DNA from 2 places in the Curtobacterium sp. PhB136 genome. Region 2 is predicted to be linked to the other one. Evidence: predicted binding sites of a transcription regulator. Region 2 holds the regulator's gene; the other holds the start of a gene.
The links. Region 2 encodes HrcA, which represses chaperone genes, less so after heat shock. Its sites were predicted from a motif close to TTNGCACTCGNNNNNNNCGAGTGCNAA; they were not measured.
Positions count from the first base shown of each region.

Region 1: groES (co-chaperone GroES) is a predicted target of HrcA. The motif match lies at 1,857-1,883, and genes of this name have one in related genera.

Region 1 is NZ_SMGH01000004.1:1,075,161-1,079,978, reverse strand. Features, by position in the region: gene EDF27_RS05260 (ABC transporter substrate-binding protein) at 1-325, shown strand, start outside; gene rarD (EamA family transporter RarD) at 451-1,392, opposite strand; gene groES (co-chaperone GroES) at 1,467-1,763, opposite strand; gene EDF27_RS05245 (class I SAM-dependent methyltransferase) at 1,911-3,104, shown strand; gene EDF27_RS05240 (DUF4190 domain-containing protein) at 3,097-3,732, opposite strand; gene tsaD (tRNA (adenosine(37)-N6)-threonylcarbamoyltransferase complex transferase subunit TsaD) at 3,800-4,818, opposite strand, start outside.
Region 2 is NZ_SMGH01000007.1:184,368-189,185, reverse strand. Features, by position in the region: gene EDF27_RS12925 (HAD family hydrolase) at 5-706, opposite strand; gene hemW (radical SAM family heme chaperone HemW) at 735-1,967, shown strand; gene EDF27_RS12915 (DUF4870 domain-containing protein) at 1,978-2,385, opposite strand; gene hrcA (heat-inducible transcriptional repressor HrcA) at 2,493-3,515, shown strand; gene dnaJ (molecular chaperone DnaJ) at 3,614-4,726, shown strand; gene EDF27_RS12900 (16S rRNA (uracil(1498)-N(3))-methyltransferase) at 4,726-4,818, shown strand, end outside.

The DNA.
Region 1 (4,818 bases), on a different contig from region 2:
CGACTACTCGTACGCGGCTGAGTCCTACGACGCCACCACCCTCGCCGCACTCGCTGCGGTGAAGGGCAAGGGCACCGACTCCGGCACGATCCAGGCCAACATGGACAAGGTGTCCGGGGCCGACGGTGGCACCGAGTGCTCGACGTTCAAGGACTGCAAGGCCCTGCTGGACGACGGCAAGGACATCCACTACACGGGCCCGTCGGGCATCGGTCCGTTCGACTCGAACAACGACCCGTCGAGCGCCTACATCGGCATCTACAAGTTCGACGGCGACAACAAGCCGGTGTACCAGAGCGCCATCCAGGGCTCGGTCAAGAAGTAGCACCGCAACGAAAGCGACAGTCCCCGGGAGGGTTCCTCCCGGGGACTGTCGCTTTCCGCGATCGGTCGCGTCCGGCCCGGCAGCTGGTCGCCACCACGGCGGACGGGAGGCTCGGTTCGGCCCCGTCAGGCCGCCACGGCTGGCACCGCGGTGCGGCGGGCGCGGCGCGCAGCCACGAACGAGTCCGTGGACAGGATCAGCAGCGCGATCCACACGATGCCGAACCCGATCCACCGCGAGGTCGACATCGCCTCGTGCTGGATCGTCACCCCCACGATCAGCTGCATCACCGGCGTCAGGTACTGGGTCAGCCCGAGCGTGGACAGCGAGAGGCGCCGCGCCGACGACGCGAAGAGGAGCAGCGGCACCGCCGTCGCCGGGCCCGCGCCGATCATGATGAGCGCGTGCACCCAGCCCTGGTTGCCGAAGGTGATGCCGCCGCCGATGCCGGTCACGCCGAGCACCACGAGCGTGACGACGGCGACGGGGGTCAGCCACATCGTCTCGATCGTCAGCCCGGACAGCGCGTCGACGGTCCCGCCGACGCGCTTCTTCACGAGCCCGTACAGCCCGAACGAGAACGCCAGCGCGAGGGAGATCCACGGCATCTGCCCGTAGCCGACCGCGATGACGACGACCGCGACGATGCTGATGCCGACGGCGGTCCACTGCGCCGGGCGCAGCCGTTCCCGGAGGAGCACGACGCCGAGCGCGATCGTGACGAGCGGGTTGATGAAGTACCCGAGCGCTGCCTCGACGGTGTGGCCCGTCGTCGTCGCGATGACGTACACGGTCCAGTTCACGACGATGAGCACCGCGGCGATCGCCATCACGCCCATCACCCGGCGCTGGGCGATGAGGGAGCGCGTGCGCAGCCACGACCGCGTGACCAGGATGGCGACCAGGCAGAACCCCAGCCCGAAGACGATCCGCCACGCGACGATCTCGAACGCTCCCGCCGGCGCCATCGCGACGAACAGCAGCGGCATCAGCCCCCAGAGCCCGTACGCGACGATCGCCTGCACGACGCCGACCGATGCCTCGCTCCGAACCGCCCGCTCTGTCACGGACCAATGCTACGGAAACGGCGAACGCCCCGGCAGCACGAGGCTGCCGAGGCGTTCGACGGGTGGAGCAGGTGTCAGTGCTCGATGACCGCGAGGACGTCGCGAGCGGAGAGGACCAGCAGGTCCTCGCCCGAGTACTTGACCTCGGTGCCGCCGTACTTCGAGTAGATGACCTTGTCGCCGACGGCGACGTCGAGCGGGACGCGGTTGCCGTTGTCGTCGATGCGACCCGGGCCCACGGCCACGACCTCGCCCTCCTGCGGCTTCTCCTTCGCGGTGTCCGGGATGACGAGACCGGAAGCAGTGGTCTGCTCCGCCTCGACCTGACGGATGACGATGCGATCTTCGAGCGGCTTGATGGTGACGGCCACGGTGACCTCTTCTTTCTCGGTACTGACTCGGTACAGATGAAAACCGGTTGGCACTACGCACACGAGAGTGCCAGGTCCAACTGTAGGGGGCCTCTGGCACTCGGTCAATCCGAGTGCCAGTCCTCCTGGTGATGACAGGATCGTCTCATGGACGCCACCGAACTCGCTCAGCTCCTGACCCCGGACGGGATGGCGCTCCTCGACCGGACGCCGGCGGTCTCCGACGACGGCGAGATCGTCCGCGTCGTCTCCCGCCTCCGGGCCGAGGGACACGATCCCCGACTCGTCGCCGCGGTGCTCACGCAGGCGAAGCTCCGACAGAAGGCCCGCGGCAAGTTCGGCGACTTCGCGAGCCGGATGCTGTTCACCGAGGCGGGGCTCGAGCAGGCGACGCGGCTCTCCGTCGCCGCCCAGCACGCCGGGCGGTTCGCCGCGGCCGGGCTGCACCGGGTGGCCGACCTCGGCTGCGGGATCGGCGGTGACGCACTCGCGATGGCTGCGCTCGACCTCGACGTCACCGCGGTCGACCAGGACGAGGTGACGGCGGCGGTGGCGACGCACAACCTCGCACCGTGGCCGGACGCCCATGTCCTGCTCGGTGACGCGGCGACGTTCGACGTGTCGAGCGTCGACGGGGTCTGGATGGACCCGGCACGACGGACCGCCGGGCACACCAACACCCGTCGGCTCGCCGACCCGGACGACTGGTCGCCCTCGCTCGACACCGTCTTCGCCGCCGCCACCACGACCCCGACCGGCGTGAAGCTCGGACCGGGCATCGACCGCGACCTCATCCCGGACACCGCCGAGGCGCAGTGGACCTCCGTCGACCGGGAGGTCGTGGAGCTCGCACTCTGGTTCGGCCCGCTCGCCCGACCCGGCATCCGGCGCGCCGCGACCGTCATCGGCGCACACGGCATCGCCGAGCTGACCGGGGCGGAGGACGCCGAGGACGTCGAGGTCGGCCCGGTCGGCGAGTACCTCCACGAACCCGACGGCGCGGTCATCCGCGCGCGGCTCATCGGCGACCTGGCCCGGTCGATGGACGGCCGGATGCTCTCCGAGGGGATCGCCTACGTGACGTCGGACAGCCCGGTGACGAACCCGTTCGCGCAGACCTTCCGGGTGCTCGACACGATGCCGCTCGACGTCAAGCAGCTCGCCGCACGACTGGCCGCGGACGGGGTCGGCACCGTCGAGATCAAGAAGCGCGGCGTCGACGTCGACCCGGCGCAGTTCCGGAAGCGTCTGCGACTGCGCGGCGGTTCACGCCGGATGACGCTCGTCCTCACCCGCGTGGCGGGACGGCACACCGCGCTGCTGTGCGAGCGCCTCAGCTGACGAAGGCGCCGGAGTCCGAGCCGTAGTCGGTGCCGTAGTCCGAGTAGCCACCGGAGTGGCCGATCGCGAAGACCACCAGGGCGATCCAGAGGATCCAGATGCCGGTCATCACCCAGCCGGCGATGATGCCGGTCAGCGCGAGTCCGCGGCCCTGCTCGCCGCTCTGCCGGATCTTGCCGAGCGCCACGTGCCCGAGGATCGCGCCGGCGGGGCCGAGCAGGATCGCGATGAAGAAGAACGGGACCGCGCCGAGGCCGAAGACGATCGACAGGATCGCGAGGATGTTCGTCTTCGGGCGCTGCGCGTACGGCTGGTACCCGGTGTTGGCGTAGGCGCTGCCGGGGGCGGCGTACGGGTTCTGCTGCGCGTACGGGTTCTGCTGGGCGTACGGGTTCTGCGGCTGCTGCGCGTACGGGTTCTGCTGCTGGCCGGGCTGCGCATACGGGTTCTGCGGCTGCTGGCCGGGCTGCGCGTACGGGTTCTGCGGCTGCTGACCGTACGGGTCCTGCTGCTGACCGGGCTGCGCGTACGGGTTCTGAGGAGCGCCGTACTGCGGCGGCTGCGGTGCGCTGTACGGGTTCTGCGGCTGCTGCTCGTCCGGCTTCGGCCGCTCGTTCTGATCGGACACGGTGCACCCCTCCCGACGGCCCGTGCGGCCGTCCGTTCGATCCTCCCACACCGGCGGGGACCGGACCTCAGACCTGGACGGTGGTGACGGGGAGCGTCGAGTCCGCGGCGATCCCGAGGTCGCTCGGCGCGTGCCCCTCGGCGACGAGCCGGGCACCGACCGCCGCGATCATCGCGCCGTTGTCGGTGCAGAGGTCGAGCGGGGGGATCCGCAGCGCGACCCCCGCCTCCGCGCAGCGCGCCTCGGCGACCGCACGGAGCCGGGCGTTCGCGACGACGCCGCCGCCGAGCAGCAGCCGGGGCACCCCGGTGTCCCGGCAGGCGTTCAGCGCCTTGGTCACGAGGACGTCGACCACGGCTTCCCGGAACGACGCTGCGACGTCCGCCACGGGGACCTCACGCCCCTCGTCGCGGCAGCGCTCGACCCACCGGGCAACGGCGGTCTTCAGCCCGGAGAACGAGAAGTCGTAGCGGTGCGCGGCCATGTCCTTCGGCAGGGTGAGCCCGCGCGGGAACCGGATCGCCTTCGGGTCCCCGTCGGCCGCGGCGCGGTCGATCTGCGGCCCGCCCGGGTACGGCAGCCCGAGGAGCCGTGCGACCTTGTCGAACGCTTCGCCCGCGGCGTCGTCGATGGTCTCGCCGAGGAGTTCCACGTCGTCGACGAGGTCCCGCACGAGGAGCAGCGACGTGTGCCCGCCGGACACCAGGAGCGCCACGGTCGGCAGCTCGAGCGCGCTGCCGTCGGCGCGGAGGACGTCCGCCCCGACGTGTCCGACGAGGTGGTTCACCCCGTACAGCGGCTTGCCGGTGGCCACGGCGAGCGCCTTCGCCGCCCCGACACCGACCATCAGGGCACCGGCGAGCCCGGGGCCGGCGGTGACGGCGACCGCGTCGAGCTCGTCGAGGGTCACGCCGGCGCGCTGCAGCGCCTCGGACAGGGTCGGGGTCATCGCCTCCAGGTGCGCGCGTGCGGCGACCTCGGGCACGACGCCGCCGTAGCGCGCGTGCTCTTCCATGCTCGACGCGATGACGTTCGCCAGGAGGGTGCTCCCCCGGACGATGCCGACGCCGGTCTCGTCGCACGAGG
Region 2 (4,818 bases):
CGCGCTACCCCTCGTGCCGCAGCGGCGGCAGCGCGGCGATCGCGTCCTCGATGAGTGCCGCGTCCGAGACGCAGTCGCGCGCGATCGCGACGGCGTTCGTGTGCCGGAGCGCGTCGACGTCGTAGACGCCGGTCGCGACCGCGAGGAACGGGATGCCGACGGCGTCCGCCGCTTCGCCGTCGCGCGGGGTGTCGCCGACGATGACGGCGCGGGTGCCGGCGAGTGCGTCCGCGGCGAGGGCGGTGACCCCGGCGCGCTCCACCTCCTCGTCGCCGAAGTAGGAGTGTTCCCAGTCGAACGCGTCGACGTCGAACCCGGCACCGGCGAGCTTGACCCGTGCGCGGTAGGCGGAGTTGCCGGTGAGCAGGCCGTTCCGCCAGCCGAGCTCGGCGAAGCGGGTGACGAGTGCGACAGCCCCCGGTGCGGCGGTGCGGTGCTCGCCCGCGCGGTGCCGTTCTTCGGAGAGGTCGCGGAGGTGGCGGGTCACGGTGGGGATCAGGTCGTCGCCGAGGTCGTGGGCGCGGACGTGCTCGGCGATGATGCCGGCGTCGGTCCGGCCGTGCTGGTGCCCGACGAGGAGGGGGAGGTCGCGGCCCGTCGCCCGTTCGAGCGCGAGGTGGTACAGGTTGCCGGGCGATGTGGCGTTCCGGACGAGGGTGCCGTCGATGTCCCACAGCACCGTGGTCGGGACGGGGTGGTGCTCCATGACTCCATCATGGCGGACAATGGACTCCATGCCGAGTGCCCTCCCGATCGCTGACCCGGCACCCGCGGACGGTCTGATCACCCCCGGCGCCGGATCGGGCGACGTGCCCTTCGGCGTCTACGTGCACGTGCCCTTCTGCCGGGTGCGCTGCGGCTACTGCGACTTCAACACGTACACCGCGTCCGAGCTCCGCGGTGTCCGCCGCGACGACTACGCCGGACACGCCGTCCGCGAGATCGCCTGGGCCGCTTCGGTCCTGGACCGCTCCGGCGTGCCGCGACGTCCGGTGTCCACCGTGTTCTTCGGCGGCGGCACCCCGACGATGCTCCCCGCGAGCGACCTGGCAATGATCCTCAGGGCGATCGACGACACGTGGGGGATCCTCCCCGGGGCCGAGGTCACCACCGAGGCGAACCCGGACTCCGTCGACGCGGAGTCCATCGCGACCCTGCGGCGCGCGGGCTTCACGCGGATGAGCTACGGCATGCAGTCCGCGGTCCCGCACGTGCTCGCGACGCTCGACCGCACCCACGACCCGCTCCGGGTGCCGGACGTCGTCGACCTCGCGAAGCAGCAGGGGCTCGACGTCTCGCTCGACCTGATCTACTCCACGCCGGGGGAGTCCCTGGACGACTGGCGCACCTCGCTCGACGCCGCGATCGCCTGCGAGCCCGACCACGTGTCCGCGTACTCGCTCATCGTGGAGGACGGCACGGCAATGGGCCGCGCCGTCTCGCGCGGGGAGCTGCCGGCGCCCGACGACGACCTCGCCGCGGACATGTACGAGCTCGCGGACCAGGTCCTCGGCGACGCCGGGTACGGCTGGTACGAGGTCTCGAACTGGGCCCGCGGCGACGAGCACGTCAGCCGGCACAACCTGTCCTACTGGAAGGGCCACGACTGGTGGGGCGTCGGCCCCGGCGCGCACTCGAGCGTCGCCGGCACCCGGTGGTGGAACGTCAAGCACCCGGCCGCGTACGCGAACCGGGTGCTCGCCGACGAGTCGCCGGCCGCGGGTCGGGAGACCATCGACGCGGAGACCCGGTACGTGGAGCGGCTGCTCCTGGCGGCGCGGGTCCGTGGGGAGCTGCGGACGGACGAGATCCGACAGGAGGCCCGTGGCCGGGTCGCCGGGCTCATCGCACGCGGTCTCGTCGACGGGCGGAGCGCCCTGGGGACGCCCGGCACGCCGGGTCGCCTCGACCTCACGCTGCAGGGCCGGCTGCTCGCGGACGCGGTGGTGCGGGAGCTGCTCGACTAGGTGCTCGTGCTCAGTTCTTGATGAACTCGATCGAGAGCGGGTAGCGGTAGAACCGGCCCTGGTTCGCGGCGACGGCGGCCATGATGCCGAAGATGATCGTCACGACCCAGACAGCGAAGAGGATCAGCAGGCCGATGCCGAGCCAGACCGTGACGACCCCGACGGCGTACGCGATGGCCATCGTGATGTGGAAGTTCAGCGCGACGCGGGTGTGCTCGCGGACGAAGCCGCCGCGGTCGCGGAACAGCAGGTACGCGACGAGCGGGGCGATGAAGTTGAAGAAGATCCCGCCGATGTGCGTGAGCGTCGACCAGAGGCGCTGGTCCTCGGGGGTCATCGGCTGGGGTGGCTGGTACTGCTGACCGCCGGGCTGCTGTCCGTAGCCCTGGGGTCCGTTCGGCGGCTGTCCGTAGCTCATGCCGAGAGCGTATCGACACCGGTGCGCAAAGTGTCGGGACGTCGGTGGTCGGGCGTAGGATCAGCACTCGTCACGTCCGAGTGCCAGCGCGAGCGGAAGGGGTCCTGGTGGTCAGTGAACGGTCCCTCGAGGTCCTCAAGGCCATCGTGCGCGACTACGTCGCCTCCCGCGAACCCGTCGGCTCGAAGTCGATCGTGGAGCGCCACGCGTTCGGCGTCAGCGCGGCCACGATCCGCAACGACATGGCCCTGCTCGAGGACGAGCAGCTCATCATCGCCCCGCACACCTCCTCCGGTCGGGTGCCCACGGACAAGGGGTACCGCCTCTTCGTCGACCACCTCGCCGCCGCGCGCCCGCTGACCAGTGCCCAGCGCCAGGCCATCGAGACCTTCCTCGGCGCGTCGAACGACCTCGACGACGTCCTCAGCCGCACGGTTCGCCTGCTCAGTCAGCTGACGAACCAGGTCGCCCTCGTGCAGTACCCGTCGATGGTGCGCGCCCGGGTGCAGCACGTCGAACTCGTCCGGCTCGGGGACACCCGCCTGATGGTGGTGCTCATCACCGACACCGCCCGGGTCGAGCAACGCGTCGTCGAGACGGACGTCACCCTCGACGAGACCGCGCTCGTCGAACTCCGCTCCGTCGTCAACGGTTCGTCCGTCGGGCTCCTGCTCCACGACGTCCCGACGGCACTCCGGGCGATCCCCGCGCAGATCCGGCCGGAGTCCCAGACCCTCGCCGGCGTGGTCGTCGCGACCCTCATCGAGCAGGTCGCCGCCAACCGCCAGGACCGGCTGCTGATGGCCGGCGCCGCGAACCTCGCGAAGAGCGAACAGGACTTCTCCGGCGGCCTGTTCCCGGTCCTCGAAGCGATCGAGGAACAAGTGACCCTGCTCCGGTTGTTCGGGGAGATGCAGCTCGACGACGTCTCCGTGACCGCACGGATCGGCGTCGAGAACGCCGAGTACGGCCTCGACGCGACGAGCATCGTCGCCGGCGGGTACGTCGCGGCGGGCGGCGAGGTCGCCCGGCTCGGCGTCCTCGGCCCCACCCGGATGGACTACGGCTCCAACATGGCCGCGGTCCGCGCGGTCGCGCGGTACCTGTCCAGACTGCTCGGAGAGAATTGACGACCGACCACCCCGGGGACGCGCGCTGAGCGCGCGAGCCGACCCGGGCCTCCAGACCGATCCACCAGCAAGACCGACGAAACCTACCTGAGGAACACGTGGCAGACCACTACGACGTCCTCGGTGTCCCGCGCGACGCGGCCGACGCCGACATCAAGAAGGCGTACCGCCGCCTCGCCCGCGAACTGCACCCGGACGTGAACCCGAGCCCGGACGCCGCCGAGCGCTTCAAGGACGTGACGCACGCGTACGACGTGCTGAGCGACCCCGAGCAGCGTCGTCGGTACGACGCCGGCCCCCAGGCCGACAACCCGTTCGGCGGCGGCGCCGGCGGCTTCAGCGACATCTTCGACGCCTTCTTCGGCGGCGGGGGCGGTGGCGGCCGTGGCAACGGTCCGCGCAGCCGCGCCGAGCGCGGGCAGGACGCCCTGCTCCGCATCGACGTCGACCTCGACGAGGTCGTGTTCGGCACCCACAAGGACGTCGAGGTGGACACCGCGGTGCTCTGCGAGACGTGCGGCGGCTCCTGCTGCGCGCCCGGCACGAGCCCGCGCACCTGCGACATCTGCGGCGGTACCGGCCACATCCAGCGCCAGGTCCGCTCGCTCCTCGGCAACGTCGTGACGAGCGCGCCGTGCGGCACCTGCCGCGGACACGGCACCGTCATCCCGAACCCGTGCCCCACCTGCCAGGGCCAGGGCCGCGTGCGCGCACGCCGGACCATCCCCGTGGACGTCCCGGCCGGCGTCGACTCCGGACTCCGCCTGCAGATGCCCGGCCAGGGTGAGGTCGGCCCCGCCGGCGGCCCCTCCGGTGACCTCTACCTCGAGATCCGCGTGCGCCACCACGACGTCTTCAGCCGTGACGGGGACGACCTCCTCGCCACGCTCGAGGTGTCGATGACCGACGCGGTCCTCGGCACGAAGACCACGATCGACGGCCTCGACGGCCCGGTCGAGCTCGAGCTCCGCCCCGGTGTGCAGAGCGCCGACGTCCTCGTCCTCAAGGACCGCGGCGTCACGAAGCTCCGCGGGAACGGCCGCGGCGACCTCCGGGTCGGCGTGCAGGTCGTCACCCCGACGAAGCTCTCGCACAAGGAACGCCAGCTCGTCGAGCAGCTCGCGAAGTCGCACAAGGCGGCGCCGCCCCAGCTCGCGAAGTTCCAGCAGGGCATGTTCGGCAAGCTCCGCGACCGCTTCTTCAACTTCTGATGGCATCGCTCTACCTGGTGGACTCGCTCGACGGCGTGAGGGTCGGCGCGTCCGTCGCGCTCGACGGACCAGAGGGGCGGCACGCCGTGACC